Regions from separate parts of the Providencia sp. PROV200 genome, predicted to be linked through region 1. Evidence: predicted binding sites of a transcription regulator. Region 1 holds the regulator's gene; the other holds the start of a gene.
The links. Region 1 encodes Fur, which represses iron uptake genes when iron is present. Its sites were predicted from a motif close to ATAATAATGAGAACNACTATCAA; they were not measured.
Positions count from the first base shown of each region.

Region 1 (7,405 bases):
TTTTAGTTTATCTTTTAATACGGTAACTTTTTCTGAATGATGAGCTGGATTTTTAACTTGTGCTTGACCAGATAAAATCCCACCTTTTTTAATCGATAAACTGCTGTAATGGATAGTACCGTGGATTTCTCCATTATTTTCAATACTGATAGTATCAGAGTGGCATTCACCTTCAATACGCCCATTTACCACCAGTTCTTTGCAGGTGATATTTCCTGTCACTTGGCCGTTTAACATGACTTTAACCGTATTATCTTTTCCGGTTATATTCCCAATGACTTTTCCATAGATATGCACTTGCTCATTAGAGGTTATATTTCCTTCAAAAACAACGTCCCTAGAGATAATTGTATTCGTTTTTTCTTCACTAATCGTTGGGGTTGATAGTGTGACTTGTTCTTCTATCTTTACAGTCACTTCAGGCTCATGACTTACCGAAGGGGGAGTCGCTGTAGGCGCGGGCTTGTTTTGTCTTTTGGTGAACATTTTACTTACCTTTTTTTGATTGAAGTGTACGATCAAGAACAGTATTGATAATGCAAACGAAAATAAGGCGCTAGTTAAATAACTAAAGAACCACCCTATTAAAGTAAGAAACCAGAAGAAAAAACTTGTATTGAGAAAAAGATATGTTTTTTTCATCAGTTAATCTCTTACAAATTGCTAAAGTACTCAATAAGTTTAGCCAATAAATACAATTACACATTTAAATTGTACGTTAACTTTATGACTACATTTGAATCACTAACTCTCTAATTTAGAGTTAAAATTATAGTAAGGTAATTAAATAATTTTAAATAGTATGAAATGATAGAAATCATCTATGATGTTATTTATATACCACATTGATTGGTAAAGCATAATTCTAGATAACAAATTATAATTATCCGTGAAATAATATAAAGATTTTGATTTGAATTGCAACTATTAAGGTTTTTAATAAAATTCGTATTATCGGCGAGATCTAGTGGTAAATAGTTATGTTTAGGTTATTCACTAGGAATTATCACTAATAGAGTGTAAGAGTATCAATACTTAAAATAAAAAACCCCGATAAAATTGTTTTATCAGGGTTTTGGCATTTTTAACCATTACGTTTCATCAACGATGGTTGAATACTGTTACTCTTTGGCTTCGTGTGCGTCAGCATTGTCACGGCAATCGCCATCTGCGCAATGACCATATAGATATAAACTATGGTTAGATAGTTTAATGCCATGGCGAGCAGCGATATTTTTTTGGCGGGTTTCAATGGATTCGTCAGTAAACTCAATCACTTTTCCACAATCTAAACAGATTAAATGGTCATGGTGATGTTGCTGGGTTAATTCGAATACAGATTTACCACCCTCGAAGTTGTGACGGGTAACGATACCGGCATCATCAAATTGGTTCAATACGCGGTATACGGTTGCTAACCCGATCTCTTCACCCATATCGATCAGCTTTTTATAGAGATCTTCCGCACTGACGTGGTGGCACTCAGGCTCTTGAAGTACTTCCAAAATTTTTAATCTTGGAAGAGTGACTTTGAGTCCAGCATTTTTCAATGCTTTATTGTTGTCTGTCATGCGGGTTTTGTCCTGTATCTTAAATCATAAATTTAACAATAATGAGACATTTTTAACATCAATACAGTTGTCTTCTAAACTGATTTACAATTATAGGCATGGAAAATAAAAATAGAAACCATGCATTGTCTCATTATTTTGATAATCTCGTGAGAACCTATCCTATTAGGATACCTTATCGGTTATTTTAGATTATGCCACTGGCTTAGATGATTCATTTTGTGCAAAACAGTGGCGTAACCTATGGGTAAGGGTTCTTTACATGACCTATTAGCCTAAAATTTCAGCTAAAGACATTTCTTCAGAGATTTGTTTTACCCATGCATCAACACGTTCATCAGTTAGCTCAGGTTGACGATCTTCATCAATCGCTAAACCAATAAAGTGGTTGTCATCTGCCATGCCTTTGGATACTTCAAAGTGATAACCTTCAGTTGGCCAATGACCAACAATAACTGCACCACGAGGTTCGATAATATCGCGGATCGTACCCATTGCATCACAGAAATATTCAGCGTAGTCTTCTTGGTCTCCGCAACCAAATAAGGCGACAAGTTTACCTTCGAAATCAATTTCTTCGAGAGTAGGGAAGAAATCATCCCAATCACATTGGGCTTCACCATAATACCAAGTTGGAATACCGAGAAGTAGAATGTCAAAAGCTTCAATATCTTCTTTGCTACATTTTGCGATATCGTGAACTTCTGCTACATCTTTGCCTAATCTTTCTTGGATCATTTTGGCAATATTTTCTGTGTTACCTGTGTCACTTCCGAAGAAAATGCCTATGACTGCCATAAAGTGATTAACCTCTTGTTTTTCTAAGAGAGCTAGAGGTGATAACTCGCCTTCTAGAGCCCATTTAGAACGAAAATAGATAGAATATTACGCCTTATTTTGGCGAAAAAATGTTGCTAAGTCTGTCAAATTTGTGTGATTTACCAAGATAACGCTATTTGAGTATTGATGTATCAACATGCTCAAGTTGTGACATTAAAATTTCTTCGATCAATTCACTACGGCTTATATTTTTATCTTCAGCTAACTGATTCAATACCGCGACAGCTTCTTCGTTCAGTTTCAATTCAACTCTGCGCAATCCTTTCACTTTATCTCGTTTCAGTTGGTTGCGTTTGTTGATCCTTAATTGTTCATCCCGTGATAGCGGGCTTGTTTTAGGTCGCCCAGGCCTTCGTTCCTCAGCGAACAAATCTAGCGTAGTTCGGTCTGTTTGTTCTTTTGCCATGTTTATAACTGCTAAAAGGGTGTGCCAGTAATTCAGCGCGCCATGATACCCTAGCTAATTCCCTTGTGCTATAGCTTCATCTATCATGATTTGGTTTAATTGGTTGTAAAATGAGCACTTTTAGTAAAAAAGCACCACTTGCCATAGACGTGATGCTTTTTTATCCATGTTATTGCGTTTGTTGGTACCATAAATTGGCGTATAAGCCATTTGAGTTGAGTAAGTTTTCGTGAGTATCCATCTCGTGTACTTCTCCTTGGCAAATCACACATATCCTATCAGCGTGCATAATCGTATTTAGCCGATGAGCAATGCTAATGACGGTTCTTCCTTGAGTAATTAATGGCATATTTTCCATAATGGCGGCTTCTGACTCGTAATCGAGAGCGGAAGTTGCTTCATCGAGAATTAAAATATCGGGTTCGGTGAGCAACGCACGCGCAAGTGCAATTCGTTGACGTTGACCACCTGAAAGATTCGATCCTTTTTCTGATAAGGGATAATTAAAATTATCAGTCAATGTCATGATAAATTCATAAGCACCAGCCAATTTTGCAGCGTGAATAACTTGTTCGTCAGTCGCTTGTGGATGACTTAATCGAATATTATCAGCGATAGACCCGACGAATAAGGTACTTTCTTGTAATACGACGCTCATTTTTCGGCGTAATGAAACGGTATCTGCGACCGCGAGATCCATACCATCAACAATAACTTGCCCATGTTGTGGGACATAAAGCCGTTGTAATAATTTTGTTAGGGTACTTTTCCCGGAACCTGAAGGGCCGGTAATGCCAATAAATTCACCTGCATTAACCGTTAATGACAAATTATTGAGAACTTCGGGCGTATCAGGCTGATAACGAAAACGGATATTTTGAAACTCGATTTTTCCGTGAATATTTGACGTATTTGCAATCCCCTTGCGTTCATTTTCTATAGGTTCATCAAGAATATCTCCCACTCGACGTAGGGAAATGATGGTGTGTTGGAAGTCCTGCCAAACTTGGGCAAACCGCAATACGGGTTGTGTAACATGCGCACTTAGCATATTAAATGCCACTAATTCACCAGGCGAAATCCCGCCATTTAATACCTCTTTGACACCCACCCATAAAAGAATTGCGGTAGTTATTTTGCTCACGAATGTCATTAATTGGGAGGCCACTTCACTGCGCATTGAAACTTTAAAGCTTTGAGTCAGCTGTTTGCTAAATATTTTTTTCCAACGTTGATTAAAGTATTTTTCTGTCGCGGTCGTTTTTATGGTTTCAATCCCCGTAATACTTTCAGTGAGAAATGTGAGACCATTTTCATCGGCTTGATAGGATTTTTCAGTTTGCTGGCGAATAATTGGGCCTAGGATCATCCATAAAACAAAAAATACCCCCATAGAGCCTAATAAAATCCACGCCATCAAACTACTGTAGGAAAATAAAACAGCGACAAAAAGAATGACAAAGATAAAGTCTATAAATAGCATGAGCGTTGAACCCGTTAAAAATTGCCTTATATGGGCTAATTCACGGATCCTTGCGATAATTTTACCTGTTGGCCTTAGTTTAAAATAATTTAAAGGTAAGGCCATTAAATGGCGATAAATTTTGCCTGATAATTCAGCACCGATCTGGCTGCTACTATGACTAAAAATTTTATTACGAATAAAGCCATATATCGGCTCTGCAACCGCAATGGCAAAAATCGCCAACGCAATAACATGTAAATTTGAAAGGCTTCGACCAACCAACACTTTGTCGATTAAGTTTTGAAATAATAAAGGGCTAATTAAGGCGAAAAGCTGAATAATGGCAGAGAGAATAAAAATATTTCGTAATTTAACATGTTGCCGAAAAATAGAGGGGATAAACCAACTAAAGCCAAAGGCTTTTTTTTGCTCGGACTCTAGTTGTTCTTTAATGAGTAATACGTCAAATTCAGTATCTGGAAGTGCACCAGAGTTATGAATGGGTTCCTGTTTGTCATTAATAGGGTTTATGAGTGCCAATTCATTTTCTTGGCTAATTACTTGCCAAAAACCATCTATATAGATTAAAGCAGGCAAAGGCAACGTGCTTAATTGTGCATATTGCGCGGTAATAAGCTCGGTTTCATACCCTAATGTATGTGCACATTCTCTAATTTCCCACTCAGTAGGGGATAAAGTTTGCATACCAATTGCATGCCTGAGTTGATCAGATGAAACAGTGTTTTGGTAATATTTAGCCACCCAAACTAAGGCATCCAAGCCATGATTATTTAACTGTTCCATCGATTATTTCTCCCTCATCGCGTTTGAGGTGTATTCATTGATTGGGCTAAGTAAGTAATCAATAATACGGCGTTTATCTGTTTTTATTTCTGCCACAATGGATAAACCGGGTGTCAGTTCAATAGACTCACCATCAACTACTAGTTCTTTTTGGTTAAGACCGATTTGCCCTAAGAACACTAATCCAAGATTTTCATCGAGAGTACTGTCACGAGAGACGGAAATCACTTCCCCTTCAACTGTGCCATAACGAGTGTAAGGGAAAGCATCTATTTTCACCTCTGCTCTTAACCCTTCATGGATGAACCCAATATCTTTATTCAAAATTTTAATTTCAGCTAATTGAACATCATTGTTAGGTACTACAGCCATTAACTGCTGTGCGGGTTGTAGCACTGCACCTAAAGTGTGTGTGGCAAGTTGTTGTATCGTGCCATCAACGGGAGCCCGTATGATTTCTAATTGGTTTCTTTCTTTATTTTTTAATAATTCTTGTTCAAGAGAAACTCGCTTAAAGTCGGCTTGTTTGTATTTTTCATCCCACTCTTGGTTTTTTTGTGCTTTCATTCTGCCCATCTTTTCATTTAAGGCGTGATGCTGGCTTTTTAGAATTGATAACTCAGATAATTTGGTGACTTTTTCTTTTTTAGCGATTAATAGTTCCCGCTCTTGTTCTAAAAACTCTTTCTGGCTGATTAACTGCTTTTCTGTTAACGAATGGTGTGCATCAAGGCGCTTTTTGATGTTCACAATGAGGGAGTTGATGGTTAGTAATTCATCTTTTCTAGCTTGTTGATTAACAATATTTAATTGAATTTCATTGTTAAGTTCATTAATTAATGAATCAAATTCTATTTTTTGTGTTTGATAGCTAGCCCGTGTATTGTTCTGTTCTGTTTCAGTTAATTGACTAAATAAAGGCAACTGCTCAAGGGGCTGTTGTGAAATCAATGATTGATAAATTAATATTTCAGATACATGGAAATTATGCTGATAATTTAAACTTAGAATATCTTGGTCAACGCCGAGCACATTGACAGTGATTAAAGGATCCCCTTGTTTCACGATTTGCCCATCAGTAACATGAATGTGTTCTAAACGACTTAATTCAAACGCTTGAATTAACTGTGTTCGTCCCGAAACAATTAGTTTGCCCTGAGTTGTTGCTTGAATATCCAACTTGCCAAAAAATGACCAAGTTACAGCAAGAAAAACGCCTATACCAATAGAAATAGCGACATAGAGAGCCAAATAAGACGGAGGTGTCTTTAATATCGCTAAGTGTGAAGGCAAAAAGCTGTTATAACGGTTTTTGTCTAATCGATGTTTCATTTTACGTCCATGTCTGATTTCAGAGACTGCTGTAGAGTCCACAAGTGTTTATAAAAATTACCTTGTTCAATAAGTTGCTGGTGGCTACCTTGCTCAATGATTTCCCCATTTTTCATCACAATGATCCGCTGGTGATGGCGAATAGTTGATAAGCGATGAGCGATAGTGATGATGGTTCTTCCTTTTGCAATGATATGCATATTTTCTTGAATAACGGCTTGGGACTCGTCATCTAATGCGCTAGTCGCCTCATCAAATATAATTACTCTCGGGTTTGAGAGTAGTATCCGAGCAATTGCAATACGTTGGCGTTGACCGCCAGAAAGGGATGTTCCTCCCTCGGCAAGAACGGTGTCGTAACCTTTTGGCAATTTCAAAATAAAATCATGTGCTCCCGCCATTTTGGCCGCATGAACGACTTCGTCCATGGAAGCATCCGGTGAGGTTTGAGCAATATTGTGAAAAACGGATTGGCTGAATAAAAAATTCTCTTGCAGCACAATGCCAATTTGTTGACGAAGGGAGTGTAAGTTAATCGCGGATATGGGCGTGTGATCCACAAAAATGGTGCCACTCTCTGGGGTATAGAGCCGTAGTAACAATTTAGCAAGGGTACTTTTACCTGACCCGGAAGTACCAACAATACCAATAGTTTCACCCGCTTTAATATTTAAATTAAAGTTTTTTAGAACAAATGGCATGTTAGGTTGGTAGCGGAACGAGATATTCTTTAAATTTAAGTGCCCTTGAAGAGGCAATTTATTTTCTTGCTGAGACTGTTCAATAGGTAAGTTGATAATTTGGGAAAGTTTTTCGATAGCGACACGGGTTCGAATGTAATCCCCCCACAGTTTAGTGAGTTTGATGAGAGGCTGGTTAGCATGATTAACCATCATGTGAAAAGCAATAAGCTGGCCAATTGTCATCTGCAATGCTAAAACTTCAGAGGCACCAACCCACAATACAATGGCACTGGTGATTTTTTCA
Region 1 is NZ_CP096307.1:1,371,929-1,379,333, forward strand. Features, by position in the region: gene M1E86_RS06095 (bactofilin family protein) at 1-486, opposite strand, end outside; gene fur (ferric iron uptake transcriptional regulator) at 1,122-1,571, opposite strand; gene fldA (flavodoxin FldA) at 1,842-2,369, opposite strand; gene ybfE (LexA regulated protein) at 2,524-2,817, opposite strand; gene M1E86_RS06115 (type I secretion system permease/ATPase) at 2,987-5,086, opposite strand; gene M1E86_RS06120 (HlyD family type I secretion periplasmic adaptor subunit) at 5,090-6,418, opposite strand; gene M1E86_RS06125 (type I secretion system permease/ATPase) at 6,415-7,405, opposite strand, start outside.

Region 2 (7,405 bases), 2.1 Mb from region 1:
GGAAATTGCAGCCGCAGACGGCCCATACGGCGAAGAAGGTATGATTATTCAACAATTCCATCCACTTCCACAATTTGAAGGTAGCTACACCTTAGTCGGAAGCTGGTTGGTGAATGATCAACCTGCAGGGATCTGTATTCGTGAAGATAAAGAACTGATCACTCAAGACTTATCACGCTTTTATCCACATACGATCATCGATTAATCGTATTTAAAATTAAAAGCTCAGCCCAAACATAGCAATATGATTTGGGCTTTTTTATCAATTCATTCTATTGCCGAAAAGTTTATCCTACCTGAATAGACAACATACTTAACGACGCCGACACAATTCCTTCAATCGGTGTGCTGATCTCTTCTCGCCCATCCCACGTCCCTAAAATAGGCAAAATAGGCAAGTAATGTTCTGGTGATGGATTCGATAATTTCCCATCCTCCCGTTCCAATCCTTTAGTCAGCGGATGGGGAATTTCATGACTTTGCAGATTGTCATACACAAACTTCTCAAAAGATATTGCCCATGGATACGGCTCGGCATGAGCATTTTGCCAATTCATCGCCCGCAGATTGTGTACCACGTTGCCGCTACCCATAATTAGTACACCTTCCTCTCGTAGAACCGATAACTTTTTCCCGAGATCGTAGAGCCAAGTAGCAGGTTTACTACCATCGATACTCAGCTGGATCACAGGGATATCGGCTTCTGGATACATACGCACTAAGATCTCCCATGTACCATGGTCTAACCCCCACTCTTGTTCATCAAGGTAAATGGGCTCAGGAGCTAATAATGAAGCAACTTGCTGAGCTAATTCAGGAGAACCAGGAGCTGGATATTCGATTTGATACAAAGCTTCGGGGAAACCGCCAAAATCATGAATAGTTTTGGGTTTTAACATCGAAGTCACAGCAGTGCCACGCGTATACCAGTGGGCTGAAATCACCAAAATCGCAGTTGGCCGAGGTAAGATTTTACCCAGTTTCTCCCATGCTTGAGTGTAAGGATTATCCTCAATCGCATTCATAGGGCTACCATGGCCAATAAAAATGGCAGGAAGCTTATTTTTTACCACTGAAGTATTTACCGACATGATGATTTAAACTCCAACTCAATTAGTTTCTCCCCACAGCATACGCTTTTCAGCAAAAAACACAGTGAGCTAATTATGAGTATGATCATCAAAAAAATTGAAAAGGCCACGAGGTGTGCAACTCAGTGGCCTTCAAGATATTCTATATGCTTAACGTACTATTAATAATTTAAATAACTTAGCTTATTAATATTTAAACTTATCAAAACCTCTATCTAGAGCTCTTCCTCTAAGAGGATCAGCTCGCTTTCTTTTCCTGCAACAGACGATACTGAACTAAGTCTTCAATCGTCACCACAGTCAAACCATGTTGCTTACCAAACGCAGCCACTTCAGGGGTGCGAGCCATAGAACCATCATCATTGGTTAACTCACACAGCACACCGGCAGGTTTAAAACCCGCTAGAGTTGCAAGGTCGATAGACGCTTCAGTGTGGCCACGACGCGCTAATACCCCGCCATCACGCCCACGTAATGGGAAAACGTGGCCTGGATGATTTAGGTCGGCTGGAACGGCGTTGTCTGCGATTGCAGCACGAATAGTGGTAATACGATCTGCGGCAGAAACGCCCGTTGTAACCCCTTTTGCGGCCTCGATAGTTACCGTGAAACCTGTTTGGTTTTGGCTGGTGTTATTTTCCACCATCATCGGTAATTCGAGCAACTTACGACGCTCTTCAGTGATACAAAGACAGACGATCCCACTGCTATAGCGAATGGTAAATGCCATTTGTTCAGCGGTCATGGTTTCTGCTGCAAAAATTAAATCGCCTTCGTTCTCACGATCTTCATCATCAAGAACAAGAACACCTTTACCTTGGCGTAAAGCCTCGATAGCATTTTCAACACGTTCGATAGGGTTACCGAATACAGAAAGTAGCGAATGATCCATGGTAAAAACCTCTTAAATAGTTATTAACTAGTTACCAGAATCAAGGCAGTCTTAGGAATACGAGAAATGGGGAATATATAAATAGCCAATAAGAGGCATTTACCTATTCAGGTATGCAGAACACTATTGTGCGTAACAGCACAAACATGCAGATACTGTTAATTCTCTCCCATCCGGACTATAACCGTCGGCCCCAGATTCACACTGGGTCTGCTGACCTTTACCACAGAATGGTAAAGCGCTCGCGGGCTTCATGCGTGATGCATGTTTACCGCCGGTGGGGACTTTCACCCCGCCCTGAGATATACGCAATTAATATAACGCCAATAATTCAAGTTCGCAACGATGATAATCAAAATTGGTGAACGACTCACACTTTTAGCCAAAAAACATGAATAAAAACTTAGCGTTATCAAGGTTAATTTCACTATCGGTTCTAAACCTCTCCCTAAATAATTCAAGCTAGCGCAAGGCAGCAAGAGGTATTAAACTAGTCCCAACAATTCACAACAATATTTTGATAAACTTAAGGACCCGCGAAATGCTCGATCCGAAAAAAATTGAACAAGTTGCCCGCCAAATTCAAGGCGCTTTACCACAAGGCGTGCGTGATTTAGGTGAAGATTTTGATAAAAAACTGCGTTCACTATTACAATCACAACTCGGTAAATTAGACTTAGTCAGCCGTGAAGAATTTGATATTCAAACTCAAGTCTTATTACGCACCCGTGAAAAATTAGCGAAGATGGAACAACGCGTTAGCGCACTTGAAGCCCATTTAGATGTAGAAGAAAAAACGGCTGAGTAATTAAATTGAAAAAGTGCCCCCACTTTAATTTTAGATAAATAAAAACCTCACGGCGTTTTTACATACGCACGTGAGGTTTTTAACTAACTAATTAATTAATAATGATAAATTAACTCGTTTTCATAATATTTTTAATGATATTGGTTGTAGAAATACCATCTTCAAAGTTAAGGACTTTAACTTCGCCTCCAGCAGCCCACACTTCAGCACTGCCCGCTATCTCTTCAGGGCGGTAATCCCCCCCTTTAACTAAGATGTCTGGCAGAACTTCTGCGATTAAGCGTTGCGGAGTGTCTTCTTCAAAAGCGACGACCCAATCAACGGATCCTAGCGCTCCGAGTACGGTCATTCGCTGTTCTAATGGGTTGACTGGACGTGTTTCCCCCTTTAAGCGGCGCGTCGATGCATCGCTATTGACCGCCACAATTAGGCGGTCACCCAATTTACGCGCGTTAGCTAAATACGACACATGCCCTGCATGGAGAATATCAAAACAACCATTCGTCATCACCACACGTTCACCGCGCAGTCTTGCATTCTCAACCGCTTGTTTTAATTCACTTTCCGTCATAACACCAAAACCAGTGTCAGCACGGCCACGAATAGCGTTTTCTAATTCAATAGGCGAAACTGTTGAAGTCCCTAATTTGCCCACCACCACGCCTGCTGCGGCATTAGCTAGTGCACAGGCTTCATGTAATGGGCGGCCAGATGCAATAGAGGCAGCGAGAACACCAATGACCGTATCCCCTGCCCCCGTCACGTCAAACACTTCTTGTGCCTGAGTCGGTAAATGCAATGGGGCTTCATCACGGCGGATCAGGCTCATACCTTGCTCTGAACGCGTAATTAACAGGGCTTTAAGCTCCAATGAATGAAGCAGCTTCATGCCTTTTTCTTCAACGTCTTGGTTGTTTTTACATGGCCCAACAATCGCTTCAAACTCAGACATATTTGGCGTCAATAATGTTGCCCCGCGGTAACGTTCAAAATTGTTTCCTTTCGGGTCAATCAAAACGGGAACATTGGCCTTGTTCGCGAGCGCTATCATCTTTTCAACATGAGTTAACGCCCCTTTTGCGTAATCAGACAGCACTAGTGCGCCAATGTGTGGCAGTGCTTGTTCTATGCGCTCCAGTACGGGGGCTACATCCACGTTTTCAAAACCTTCTTCAAAATCAAGACGAATAAGTTGCTGATTGCGAGAAAGTACACGTAATTTAGTAATGGTTGGATGGGTTGGAATAGCGACAAAATCACACCGCACCTGCACCGCATTTAAATTTTCAGTTAGAGCTTTTGCCGCGTCGTCAATCCCAGTTAACCCCACAAGGCGGGAGTTTGCCCCTAATGAAGCAATATTCATCGCGACGTTAGCTGCACCACCGGGACGCTCTTCTACCATCGTGACTTTAACCACCGGAACAGGGGCTTCTGGCGAAATTCGGTTTGCAGGACCATGCCAATAACGGTCTAACATAACATCACCAACCACCAGCACACCGGCTTGTTTATAATCCGGAAGAGTTACTTTCATCCTGCACTCCAGTCTTAAAAAGGAAATCTGATAATAATTAGCAACAATACTAGCATATTGCGCTGTTTAGCTAAATAAAATGCGTTTGTTCTTTATCCTTCAAGCCATTTTTGCCAACTTGCTAAAACTTGTTCACGTTGTTGAGTAAATTGGTTTATTTCAACGCGGCTTGGCAACGATTGTAATGCTAAGTGATGGAGTTCATTACGCATCGTGACATACGCTTGAGTTAAAGCATTCGCCTCATCTTCAGGCATGAAACCATATTGCGTCATTAGTTCGAAAATACGCACATTATCAGACCAACGTGTTAACACATTGTTTTCTGAAGCGAAACGCAACACTAAGTATTGCGCGATAAATTCAATATCAGTGATCCCGCCTGGATCAGCTTTTAAGTCGAACACATTGGCTTGATGGCTTCCTAAGTGCTGATGCATTTTTAACCGCATATCGCGCACTTGCTGCTGCAGAGTTTGAGGTTCTCTTGGCATACACAAAGTTTCGTGGCGAGTGTGTATAAATTTCCGTTGTAAATCCTCATCACCAAACACCATTCGGGCTCGAATTAGCGCCTGATGTTCCCATGTCCAAGCATCGTTTTTTTGGTAGTCATCAAATGATTGTATTGTACTGACTAACATTCCTGACTCACCGGAAGGCCTAAGTCGCGCATCAACTTCATACAACACACCAGAAGGGGTTCGAGTACTAAACAAATGGATAATGCGCTGAGCGACACGCAAATAAAATTGGCGAGCATCAATGGAACGTTCGCCATTGGTGACGACATCTAAAGGACAATCGAAGAGAAAAACGAGGTCTAAATCCGAACTATAACCCAATTCCCAGCCACCTAGCTTTCCATAACCTAACACTGCAAAACCATATTGTTTTTTATCATTTAGTTCTAGATGTGAGGGCTCTCCGTAGCGTTTTGCCATTTTTTGCCACGCTTGGTGTACCACTGCATCAATAATCGCTTCAGCAAGGTAAGTCAGATGGTCACTGACCTTCATTACAGGTAAAACCCCCGAAATGTCTTCGGCGGCGATGCGCAACAATTGGGCTTGTTTAAATTGACGTAAGGCTTCAAGTTGCTGCTCTTCGTCATCTTCAGGAACCCGCATTAAATATTGGCGCAGTTCATCGCGGTAAGCCGTTAGTGGTAGCGGCTGGTATAATGATTGAGGGTCGAGCAATTCATCTAATAACAATGGGTGGCGCGCTAGCTGCTCCGCTATCATAGGTGACGCTGCACACAAGCGAATAACGTGAGTTAAAACCTCGTCAAATTCGAGCATTAACTCGAGATAAGTTGTACGGCTAACAATGCTCAATAACAGGGGGGTGATACGCTCAATGACTTCGCCTGCATCATCACGTTCACCGACTTTTGCCAATAATTTAGGCATTAATTCATCAAGAACATCCCGTCCACGAGGGCCAATGGTGCGTTTATTAAGATCATGACGGAACATCACTATGCCGTGAATAATGCGTTGGGCAATATCTTCATTTTTAGAGGGTAAGTAAGTGGCTAATTCTTCTTTCGATAATTCACTTTGCCATAGCGTGATATAAATTTCATCGAATGCATCAGTGTTCTCACTATCATCTTCCTTGCCTATTTGCTCAGTGAATATTTGATGCACCGCGGCCATTTTCTGGCTCAAAACCAGATAAAATGCGGGCCAATCCGCAAAGCTCATTCCCCACGCTAAGCGCGTTTGGTTTAAACTATCGTCAGGGAGTGTTTGTGTCTGTTGGTCATCGATACTTTGCAGTAAATTTTCGACTCTACGCAAGAAAAGGTAGCCATCTTGCAGGATATTCACTTGTTCTTCCGTTAATAATGCAAGTTCTCGGATCCCTTGTAATGTTGAAAATAAGGATTGCGACTGTAAAACAGGTTCTCGCCCCCCTCGAATTAACTGAAAAACCTGTGAAACAAATTCAACTTCACGAATACCTCCAGCCCCTAATTTGATATTATTTACCAAACCACGACGCCGGACTTCCCGCTCAATCATATTTTTCATGTTGCGCAAAGATTGGATCACGCTAAAGTCGATATAGCGACGATAAACGAAAGGACGCAAAAGTTTTCGCAAACACGCCTCATAATGCAGGCTATCTGCACCCATAATGCGAGCTTTAACCATCGCATAACGTTCCCAATCACGCCCTTGTTCTTGGTAATAGTCTTCAAGTGCGGAAAAACTAAAAACTAACGGCCCGCTATCACCAAATGGCCGTAAGCGCATATCAACCCGGTAAACAAAACCATTCTCTGTCACTTGATCAAGTACACGGATCAACTTTTGCCCTAAACGCGTAAAAAATTGCGCATTATCTAACTCTTTTCGGCCACCTTGGGTAACCCCGTTTTCTGGATAAACAAAAATTAGGTCAATATCTGATGAAAAATTAAGCTCTCTGCCCCCTAACTTTCCCATCCCTAAAACCAATAGCGGCTGCGGTTTTCCTTCTGCATTACAAGGGGTTCCCCATGACTGACTATATTCTTGATACAACCAATCTCGCGCCGCAACAACCAAGGTCTCCGCCAATATGCTGAGCTGATAAATCGTTTCTTTTTGCGTGCTTATTTCTAACACTTGCATCCATGCACAGCGCACTAACATATGGTGGCGAAAGATGCGCAATACTCGCATCAAATGTTCTTCATTGTTAACTAACGACAAATTTTGTGATAACCATGATGCATAACTTTTCCATTCATCAGCTTTCGGTGGCTGAGAACGAATTTCAAGTAAAAACTGTGGGTGTGCGAGTACTTGCTTGAGTGCAAAATCGCTGAAAGACAGCACCTGAATTTCTTGTTCACTTAACGGCAATAACTCGTGAGCTTGTTCCGTAATTCGGTTTAAAACACGTTCACCTTGGCTTTGCAATACGTCAGGAAAAGCATGCATATTATCAATACCTTAATGGGCTTCTTGATAGGTTAAAGCACTTAACCATTGGATAAAGGCTAATTTACATTTTAACCACTGGCTGCTATAGCAAAAATCCTCTGCACTCATGGATTCATCAGCAATGTTTGTGCGTAA
Region 2 is NZ_CP096307.1:3,435,723-3,443,127, forward strand. Features, by position in the region: gene M1E86_RS15700 (glutathionylspermidine synthase family protein) at 1-205, shown strand, start outside; gene ygiD (4,5-DOPA dioxygenase extradiol) at 288-1,091, opposite strand; gene ribB (3,4-dihydroxy-2-butanone-4-phosphate synthase) at 1,330-1,983, opposite strand; FMN riboswitch at 2,141-2,292, opposite strand; gene ubiK (ubiquinone biosynthesis accessory factor UbiK) at 2,525-2,791, shown strand; gene hldE (bifunctional D-glycero-beta-D-manno-heptose-7-phosphate kinase/D-glycero-beta-D-manno-heptose 1-phosphate adenylyltransferase HldE) at 2,901-4,328, opposite strand; gene glnE (bifunctional [glutamate--ammonia ligase]-adenylyl-L-tyrosine phosphorylase/[glutamate--ammonia-ligase] adenylyltransferase) at 4,421-7,267, opposite strand; gene M1E86_RS15730 (inorganic triphosphatase) at 7,280-7,405, opposite strand, start outside.
Region 2: ygiD (4,5-DOPA dioxygenase extradiol) is a predicted target of Fur. The motif match lies at 1,161-1,183, and genes of this name have one in related genera.